DNA from 3 places in the Azoarcus olearius genome. Region 2 is predicted to be linked to each of the others. Evidence: predicted binding sites of a transcription regulator. Region 2 holds the regulator's gene; each other region holds the start of a gene.
What was found. The regulator FliA, encoded in region 2, starts transcription of late flagellar genes. The targets are predictions, from matches to a motif close to CTAAAGTTNNNNNNNNNNNNGCCGNTA.
Positions count from the first base shown of each region.

Region 1 (3,273 bases), 1.8 Mb from region 2:
CCACAGGGGTGATGGCCTTGCGGACCTCGTCCATCGCCTGTTGCACCTGTTCCATCGTGGTCGGTTGCTCAGCCTGCGCCGCTGTTGCGGAGGCGGCGGCCGGGGCGCTGACCGCCTTTGCCGTTTCAGTGCCGACGGAGCCCTCTACCGAGGATTGCGCGGGGGGTGCTTTCGGCATTGCCACGGCGGGCTGCAGGCGCGTGTCGCCGGCAACCGTCGTCATCGAGGTGATGCTCATGATGTGGCTCCCTCATGGGCTAACGGCGCGGGGCCCTTGCGAGCCCCGCGCCGTACGATCAACGCTAGGCTACCTTGCTTAGCCGAGCAGCGAAAGCACGTTTTGCGGCAGTGCGTTGGCTTGCGACAGCATCGCGGTACCAGCCTGCTGCAGGATCTGCGCGCGGGTCAGGTTGGCGGTTTCGGCCGCGAAGTCGGTATCGCGGATCCGGCTGCGGGAGGCCGACATGTTTTCCGACGTGGTCTGCAGGTTGGCGATCGTGTTTTCGAACCGCGACTGCAGGGCGCCGAACTTCGCACGCTGACCATTCACCGCTGCCAGGGCCGAATCGACCATCGCGATCGAGCGCTGCGCAGCATCCACCGAACTCACGTCCAGGTTACTCACCTTCTGCAACTGCCCCGCCGCTGTGGTCGCACCGAAGAAGTCGGTGGTGTTGGCTGCGGCGATGCTGAAGGACTTTTCGGAGTCGAGGACCAGCTGGCCGGTGGCCTTGGCGGTTGCGCCGGCGGCGGTCGCGGTGCTGCCGACGTTCACCGAAGCGGAGCCGGAGGCCGCGTTCGCCAGCGAGATGTTCTCGCCGTTGGCATTCAGCAGGGTGATGCCGGTGCCGGCGTCATTGACGCGGGCGGTCACGCCGGTCTTGGCGGACACGTCGTTGAAGGCATTCACCGCCGAGGCCAGGCCGTCCTTGTCGTTCGCGCCGGTCGTGAAGGAGATCGTCACGGCGGTCGAGTTGTCGGAGGCGATATCGAACTTGTACGAGGTGTTAGCCGCGCTGAAGGTGACGTCGATTTCGGTCTTCGCGGACGCGGTCACGCCGGTCTTGCCGGTTTCGGCGTTGATCTGCTCGGCGGCCTTCTTGGCCGAGGCACCGGCGGCGATGGTCACCGTCGAAGAGCCAGCGGAACCGTTGATGGTGATCGCGCCGCCAGCGACACGGCTGGTGGTGAGCGCAGCGGTGGAGCCGAGGGCGTTCGCCGTGCTGCCCATGGTCAGGTCGCCCTTGCCGCCGGTGGTGGTCGCCGCGGCCGAGCCGATACGGTAGTTGCCGTACTGGGTGGTCGAGAAGTTGGCAGTGGTGGCGGAGATGGTCTGACCGGCGTTGGCACCGACCTGGAAGGTGGCGGTGGTGAAGGAGCCGTCGAGTAGCTTCTTGCCGTTGAATTCAGTGGTGGAGGCGATGCGGTTCAGTTCCGAGGTCAGCGCGTTCACTTCGTCGTTCAGGGCCTGACGGTCCGACGCGGAGTTGGTGGCGTTGGAGGACTGCACCGCAAGTTCGCGGATACGCTGGAGGATGTCGCCCGAGGACTGCAGCGCGCCTTCGGCGGTCTGCGCCAGCGAGATGCCGTCGTTGGCGTTGCGGCGGGCCTGGTCGAGGCCGCGGATCTGGGCGGTGAAGCGCTCGGAAATCGCGAGGCCGGCGGCGTCGTCCTTGGCGCTGTTGATGCGCAGGCCGGAAGACAGGCGTTGCAGCGAGGTCGCGAGCGAGCCAGCGGACGTGTTCAAATTGCGCTGAGCGGTCAGCGATTGAACGTTGGTGTTGATGACTTGTGCCATGATCGTCTCCCGAAGAGAAGAAAAATACGTCGATGAACCGGCCGTTTCGCGCTTCTGACTAAGGTTTGCTGCGTGATCCGTGTGCCGTTGAGTCCATTAACGGGCGCGTCCCGGAAAGCTTTAGGCATTTTTTGCCGGTTGCGGCGAAATCCTTTCCGCCCCCCGCGCCGCGCCCGCCGCGGAGGGCGTTCCGCCGCAGGCGGGTCACCCATATGAATCCGATGTCCCCTTTGCCCCCGGCCGACATGCAGCGCCTCCAGGACGCTGTCGAACATTTCCGCGCCGGCCGCGCGGAAGCCGCGCTTCCCCTCGCCCGTGCGCTGGCGGGGCGCCACCCTGGCGTCGGCGTGGTGTCCAAGCTGCTTGGCAGCGTGCTGCACGCGCTGGGCGAGCACGCCGAAGCGGCTGCGGTGCTCGGGCGCGCCGCGGCCGAACTGCCGGGTGACGCCCAGGCCCATTCCAACCTCGGTAACGCGCTCGCGGTACTGGGCCGCATCGACGAAGCCATCGATGCCCATCGCCGCGCGATCCGCCTGCAGCCGGAGCAAGCGACCCTCCACTACAACCTGGGCTGCGTGCTGCTGCAGGCGGGGCGCAGAAGTGAGGCCGCCGATGCCTGGGCCGAGGCGCAGACGCGCGCGCCGGACGATGCGGAACTGGCCGCGCTCTACCGCGAGTTGCTGCTTGAGTTGGGAGATAACGGCAGGCTGATGGATTTCTGCAGGGCGCAGATTGCGCGCGGACGGGAGGATGGCGGCGTTCTTGCCTTGGCGGGCGCGTTGGCGTTGGCCGACCCCGCGGGCGACATCGACGAAGCGGAGCGCTGGCTGGTTGCCGCACTGCGTCTGACGCGCGACGACGCTTCCAGCTGGTCGAACCTGTGCGTGTTGCGCTGCCGGCAAGGACGCTTCGCCGACGCGGTCGACGCCGGCCGGCAGGCGGTGGCCGCAGCGCCGGAATGGGCGCAGGGACACAGCAACCTGGCCCTCGCGTTGCGCGAAGCGGGCGCGCGCGAAGAGGCCAGAACCCACTGTCTGGAAGCCTTGCAGCTGGACGGGGAGTGCGTGGATGCCTATTACAACCTCGGCTGCATTGCCGCCGATCTCGGCGAGCACGAGCTGGCGCGGGAGGCTGGCATCGAAGCAGTGAAGCGCATGCCGCGGCCGGGCTGGCTGCTGCAGGCTGCGCACGCCTGCCGTCATGTGGCGGACTGGGAGGCTGCCGAACTGCTGGAGGCCGAACTCGCGCGGGTGTGCGACGACCCATCGGGGCTGCCGACCGGGGGCGACGCGCTGGCACCGTTTGCCTTTCTCACCGTGCCGGGTACGGATGCCGCCGCCCAGGCAGCGGTTGCACGCGCTTTTGCCGCCCAGTTCGAGCGTGTGCCGGCGGTGCGGCGCGCTGCGTCCGCGCCGGGCGCGCGTCCGTTGCGGGTCGGTCTGCTGTCGGCCGATTTCCGCGATCACGCGACCGCG
Region 1 covers NZ_CP016210.1:3,066,561-3,069,833, reverse strand. The annotation lists gene dqs_RS13985 (flagellar protein FlaG) at 1-238, opposite strand, end outside; gene dqs_RS13980 (flagellin N-terminal helical domain-containing protein) at 317-1,798, opposite strand; gene dqs_RS13975 (tetratricopeptide repeat protein) at 2,020-3,273, shown strand, end outside.
Region 1: the regulator FliA is predicted to act here: its motif matches at 1,896-1,922, upstream of dqs_RS13980 (flagellin N-terminal helical domain-containing protein).

Region 2 (3,273 bases):
GCGCAAGCTGGCCGAAGCCGTGGGCGAGGACGACAGCCCGCAAGCCGCGCGTGCCGCCGTGCGCGCCGAGCTCGACCGCGCGCTGCGCGCCCGCGCTTCCGACGACGACCTGATCGACCGCGGCGGCGTGTTCGCGCTGGTCGGCCCCACCGGCGTCGGCAAGACCACCACCACCGCCAAGCTCGCCGCGCGTTGCGTGGTGCGCCACGGCGCCAGCAAGCTCGCGCTGATCACCACCGACGGTTACCGCATCGGCGCGCAGGAGCAGTTGCGCATCTACGGCCGCATCCTCGGCGTGCCGGTGTTCTCGGTGCGCGACGCCGCCGACCTGCGCCAGACCCTGGCCGAACTGCGCAACAAGCACATGGTGCTGATCGACACCATGGGCGTCAGCCAGCGTGACCGCATGGTGGCCGAGCAGGCCGCGATGCTCACCGGCGCCGGCGAAGTGCGCCGCCTGCTGCTGCTCAACGCCACCTGCCGTGGCGACACGCTCGACGACGTGGTGCGCGCCTACGCCGGGCCTGACCTCGCCGGTGTGATCTTCTCCAAGGTGGATGAGGCGGCCTCGCTCGCGCCGGCGATCGACGTCGCGGTGCGCCGCAAGCTCGACCTGCTCTACGTCACCAACGGCCAGCGCGTGCCCGAAGACCTCCACCTGCCCAACCGCGCCTACCTGCTGCACCGCGCGCTGCGCGAGCAATCGGCCGAATCGCCGTGGCGCATGAATGGCGACGAAGCCGGCCTGATGCTCGCCGCCGGTTCGGGAGCCTGATCATGATTCCCGCCCGCGAAGACCAGGCGGCCGGGCTGCGCCGGCTGTTCCGCCGCGCGCCGCCCACCGTGGTGGCGCTGTATGCCGCCGGCCGTCAGCGCAGCTACAACGCGGTACGGGCCGCGCACCGCATCGCCGGCCAGGCCGAACGCGTGTTGCTGCTCGACGAGGCCACCGGTGAAGATTCGCTGGCAGATGCGCTCGGCCTGCCGCCGGGCGGCGATCTGCTGCAGATGCTGGATGGCCGCATGACGCTTGCCGACCTGCTGCAGCCGGTGCCTGGATTGATGGGCCGGGTGCCCGCGGCGGCAGCCGCGCTGGCGCTGCCGCTGCTCGACGACGCGCGCCGAGCCTGTCTGGTGGAAGCGGTGCGGGTGTTGCACCGCCACGCCGGCATCGTGCTGATCCACGCTGCTTCGGCGGCCGACCCTTCGCCCTTCGTCCACGCCGCGCCGCGGCGCCTGCTGGTGGCCGAGGTCAGCGCGAGCGGTGCGACCGAGGCCTACCAGGCGATCAAGCAACTGGCGGCGGCCGGGGCGGGTTCCTTGCACGTTGCCGTGTGCCGCGCGCGCAGCCGCACCGAGGCCGGCGCGTTCTTCGGCAGCCTGGAAAAGCTGGTGCGCCGCCACGTCGGCGTGCCGCTGGCCTTCGTCGGTGAAGTCGAGCGCGACGACATCGCCGCCGGCCTGCAGGCGCCGGTGGCGGAGTCCTCGCCGCGCGAGGCGGAAGCGGCTTTCCTGCGCCGCCTCGGCGCGCTCGCGGTGCCGCGTAGCCCGGGAGCATGAGAACATGCATCCATACACTTATCCGGCTGGAAATGGGGGCGGGGCTGCGGGAAAATGGCCTCCCCGCAATAGCGACGACGGCGAGCCCGAGCGGCCCCGGCGCAAGAAGATACAGGCGACCTGGATGTACGACGCAGAGGGCAATCTCGACAAGGATCACCTCGTTGTAGCCTACGCCCCGCTGGTCAAGCGCATCGCTTTCCAGTTGATGGCGAAGCTGCCGGCGAGCGTGGAGGTCGAGGATCTGATCCAGAACGGCATGATGGGCCTGCTCGACGCCATCGGCCGCTACGAGGAAGGGCTGGGCGCCCAGTTCGAAACCTACGCGGTGCAGCGGGTGCGCGGCGCCATGCTCGACGGCCTGCGCGAGAACGACTGGCTGCCGCGCAGCCTGCGGCGCGACATGCGGCGCATCGAATCGGCCATCCACGTGCTCGAACAGCAGCATGGCCGCCCGCCGAGCGAAACCGAGCTGGCCGAGTCGCTCGGCGTGCCGCTGCCTGAGTACCAGCGCATGCTGCAGGACGCGCGCGGTCACCAGCTGGTGTATTTCGAGGATTTCACCGATGGCGAGGGCGAGGACTTCCTCGACCGCCACCTCGGCGCGCACGAGTCGAACCCGGCCGAGCTGCTGGAGGACGCCGACATGCGCGCGAACCTGATCCGCGCGATCGACGACCTGCCAGAGCGCGAGAAGCTGGTGATGGCGCTGTACTACGAAGAAGAACTGAACCTGCGCGAGATCGGCGAGGTGCTGGGCGTCACGGAGTCGCGCGTGTGCCAGCTCCACAGCCAGGCGGTGGCCCGTCTGCGCGCCCGCGTCATGGGCGCCCGCGCCCCGGTCAGCGGCGGTGCCCGTCGCGGCCGCCCGCCCAAACGGCCGCCGGAGGCCTGAGCCCTTCCACGCCCTGCCGCCCGGCGGTCCGGTCTCTCCGGCCGGGCACCAACCGGACTGAACCCGCATGGACAGCATCAGCCTCGTCGGACTCACCCTCGGTGTCGCCGCGATCCTCATCGGCCAGGCGATGGAGGGCGGCCATATCGCCTCGCTGCTGCAGCCGACCGCCTTCCTGATCGTCATCGGCGGCACCCTCGGCGCGGTGATGCTGCAAAGCCCGCTGCGCGTCTTCAAGGAGGGCATGCGGATGGCGAAGTGGGTGTTCATCACCCCGGCGACGAGCCACGCGCAGTTGATCCAGCAGGTCACAAACTGGAGCCATGTCGCGCGCAAGGAGGGTCTGCTCGCGCTCGAAGCGCAGATCCCGCGCCTGCCCGACCCCTTCATGCGCAAGGGCTTGCAGATGCTGGTCGATGGCGTGGAGCCGGGCCGCCTGCGTGAGGTGCTGGAGGTCGAAATCGGCGCGTGGGAGGCGCAGTTGCGCCAGTGTGCGCGAATCTGGGAAAGCGCCGGCGGCTACGCGCCGACGGTCGGCATCCTGGGCGCGGTGATGGGCCTCATCCATGTGATGGAGAACCTCTCCGACCCCGCCAAGCTCGGCTCCGGCATCGCGGTCGCCTTTGTCGCCACCATCTACGGCGTCGGTTCCGCCAACCTCATCTTCCTGCCGATCGCCAAGAAGCTGCTCGCCCACATCGGCACGCTGGTGGCGCAGCGCGAAATGTTCGTCGACGGCCTCGTCGGCATCGCCAATGGCGACAACCCCCGCATCATCGAAAGCCGCATGCAGGGCTACGTGGTCTGACGCGCCACCT
Region 2 covers NZ_CP016210.1:1,272,325-1,275,597, forward strand. The annotation lists gene flhF (flagellar biosynthesis protein FlhF) at 1-775, shown strand, start outside; gene dqs_RS05990 (MinD/ParA family ATP-binding protein) at 778-1,560, shown strand; gene dqs_RS05995 (RNA polymerase sigma factor FliA) at 1,685-2,455, shown strand; gene dqs_RS06000 (flagellar motor protein) at 2,523-3,263, shown strand.

Region 3 (3,273 bases), 390 kb from region 2:
TGAAGTGCCAGGGCGGCAACGGCGTGCGCTGTTACGACCGGGCGATGAACGCCGCCTCGGCCGAACGATTGACGCTGGAGGCGGAGCTGCGCCACGCGGTCGAACGCGGCGAACTGCGCCTGTTCTACCAGCCGATCGTCGATCCCGATGGCACCGTGCGCGCCGCCGAGGCCCTGGTGCGCTGGCAGCATCCCGAGCAGGGCCTGCTGGCGCCGGACCGCTTCATCCCGCTGGCCGACGAAACCGGCCTGATCACCGAGATCGGCGCCTGGGTGCTGACCGAGGCCTGCTACCAGGGGCGCTGCTGGCACGACGCCGGCCACGAGCGCTTTCGGGTTTCGGTCAACGTGTCGGCGGTGCAGTTCGGCCAGCCGCGGCTGCTCGAAACGGTGCGCGAGGCGCTGCGCGGCAGCGGCTTCCCGCCCGCCTGCCTCACGCTGGAAATCACCGAGAGTTCGCTGATGAGCGACGTCGAATCCGCGGCCGGCATGCTGCGTTCGCTGAAGAACATGGGCGTGCGGATTGCGGTGGACGACTTCGGCACCGGCTATTCGTCGCTGTCCTACCTGCGGCGGCTGCCGATCGACACCGTCAAGATCGACAAGTCCTTCGTGCGCGACGTCAGCAACAACGGCGAAGACGCCGCCATCGTGCGCGCCATCATCGCGCTCGCTCACAGTCTGGGCCTGGGTACAGTGGCGGAGGGTGTTGAAACCGCCGAGCAGGAGGCCACGCTGCGCCGTGAAGGCTGTGACAGCTTCCAGGGCTACCGCTACGGACGGCCGGTGCCCGCCGAAGTGTTCGTGATGGGGACGGTGCCGGGGTAATGCCAAAGAAATATCGGGTGCCTGCCGCCGCGTTTCGGTGCATTGCGAGTGTTGCGCAACTGCGACATGTCCACGCGGCCACTCAGGGTATTCGTGCTTGCAGCTCCTTACAAATTACTTTAAGTTCGGGGTGCTTGTTCCTGAAAGGGAGCTTTAATCCGTGAAACGCCCCGATTTTCAGGCAGAAATACGCGAACTGAATCTCGCCTATCTCATGCTGGCGCAGCAGATGCTGCGCAGCGACCGGGAGACGGCGATGTTCAGGCTGGGCGTCAGCAAGGACGTCGCCGAGCTGATCGAGGGCCTGTCGGCCGCGAAGCTCGTGCGCATGGCCAACAGCCAGATGCTGATGCCCAGTTTCCGTTTCGATGATGCGCAGCTTGCCCGGCTGATGGCCGGCGAGGGGCGCGACCCGGCCACCTCCAGCCTGCATGCGGCAATCATCGCCGCGGGCAAGGCTGTGCAGGCTTCGGCCCAGGAGTAAGAGCATGAAAAATAAGCGCATCATTGACGAGGCGGAAGACATCCGCCGCGCAGTGGAAATGGTGCAGCTCGGTGCGCGCATGCAGATGCTGGAGGTGGAAACCCGCCTCAGCCGCGAAAAGCTGCTGAAGATCTACAAGGAGGTGCGCGGCGTGTCGCCCCCGAAGGGGATGCTGCCGTTCTCCACCGACTGGTTCATGACCTGGCAGCCGAATGTCCATTCGTCGCTGTTCATGGCCTTTCACCGCTTCTTCGCCGGTGCCGCGGGCGTGCAGGGGCTGGACGCGATCATCAAGTCCTACCACCTCTACCTCGACCACATCGAGGCGGAGCAGATGGAGCCGGTGCTGAGCCTCACCCGCGCGTGGACGCTGGTGCGCTTCTTCGATGCCGACCTGCTGCAACTGGCGCCCTGCACCTGCTGCGGCGGTCACTACGTGGTGCATGCCTACGACCCCACCGCCAGCTTCGTCTGCGGGCTGTGCAACATGCCCTCGCGCGCCGGCAAGACTAAGCGCGCCGCCGTGCGCAAGTCGTCCGTCCGCGCCGTCAGCGCCTGATTTCCGCCCCCATCCTCACGGGCCGCCTGCGTTAGCAGGCGGCCCGTGTCTTTTTCCACGGCCGGCGTTCAAGTTTGGCGGATGCGGGACGATACAATTCGGGCGGTCCAAATCTTCGTCCCGGCTTCTGGAGTAAGCGGTGTTCCTCATCATTGGCTACGTCATCATCCTGGCCGCCTCCGTCGGCACCTATGCGGTGCACGGAAGCCTTGCCGCCCTGTGGGTGCCGATGGAGTACCTCGCGATCATCGGTCTGATGGTCGGCGGCTTCGTGGCCGGCAACGGGCCGAAGGCGATGAAGGCGACGCTGGGCTCGCTGTCGCTGGCGGTGAAGGGTTCGCCTTACAACAAGGCGCTGTACATGGACCTGCTGTCGCTGCTGTACGAGATCCTGGCCAAGGTCCGCAAGGAAGGCCTGATGTCGATCGAGAACGACGTGGAGAACCCGGATTCCAGCCCCATCTTCGGCAAGTACCCGAGCGTCACCTCGGACCACCACGTGGTCGAGTTTCTCACCGACTACCTGCGCATGATGGTGGGCGGCAACCTCAACGCGTTCGAAATCGAGAACCTGATGGACATGGAGATCGAGACCCACCATCAGGAGGCTCACGTGGCGCCGCACATCGTCTCGAAGGTCGCCGACGGCCTGCCCGCGTTCGGTATCGTGGTCGCGGTCATGGGCGTGGTGAACGTGATGGGTTCGGTGGGCCAGCCGCCCGCCGTGCTGGGCAAGATGATCGGCGGCGCGCTGGTCGGCACCTTCCTTGGCATCCTGCTCTCCTACGGCATCGTCGCGCCGATCGCCAGCCAGATCGAACAGAAGGTGGAGGAGAGCGGCAAGATCTATCAGGTGATGAAAGTCGTGCTGCTTGCCAGCATGAATGGCTACGCGCCGCAGGTCGCCATCGAGTTCGGCCGCAAGGTGCTGTACGCCAACGACCGCCCGACCTTCTCGGAGCTCGAGCAGGAAATCAAGAACCGCAAGGGCTGAGGCGGCTAGCATGCAGACGGGCGCAATCGCGCGGGGCACGACGGGCCGGGGAGTGGGCGCATGAGCGACGATTCCCAGCAGCCCATCGTCGTCAAGCGCATCAAGAAGGGCGGCGGCGGCCATCACGGTGGTGCGTGGAAGATCGCCTACGCCGACTTCGTGACGGCGATGATGGCCTTCTTCCTGCTGATGTGGCTGCTCGGCTCCACCGCGCAGGGCGACCTCGAAGGCATCGCGGATTACTTCCAGAACCCGCTCAAGCTGGCGATGGACGGCGGCGAAGGCAGCGGCGACAGCTCCAGCATCATCAAGGGCGGGGGCGAGGACCTGACGCGCTCCGTGGGGCAGGTCAAGCGCGGCGACGTCGAGGGCGACCGCCGGATCAACCTCGATGCCGCCAAAGGCCGCC
Region 3 covers NZ_CP016210.1:1,661,300-1,664,572, forward strand. The annotation lists gene dqs_RS07705 (putative bifunctional diguanylate cyclase/phosphodiesterase) at 1-827, shown strand, start outside; gene flhD (flagellar transcriptional regulator FlhD) at 988-1,311, shown strand; gene flhC (flagellar transcriptional regulator FlhC) at 1,316-1,870, shown strand; gene motA (flagellar motor stator protein MotA) at 2,010-2,864, shown strand; gene motB (flagellar motor protein MotB) at 2,925-3,273, shown strand, end outside.
Region 3: the regulator FliA is predicted to act here: its motif matches at 1,938-1,964, upstream of motA (flagellar motor stator protein MotA).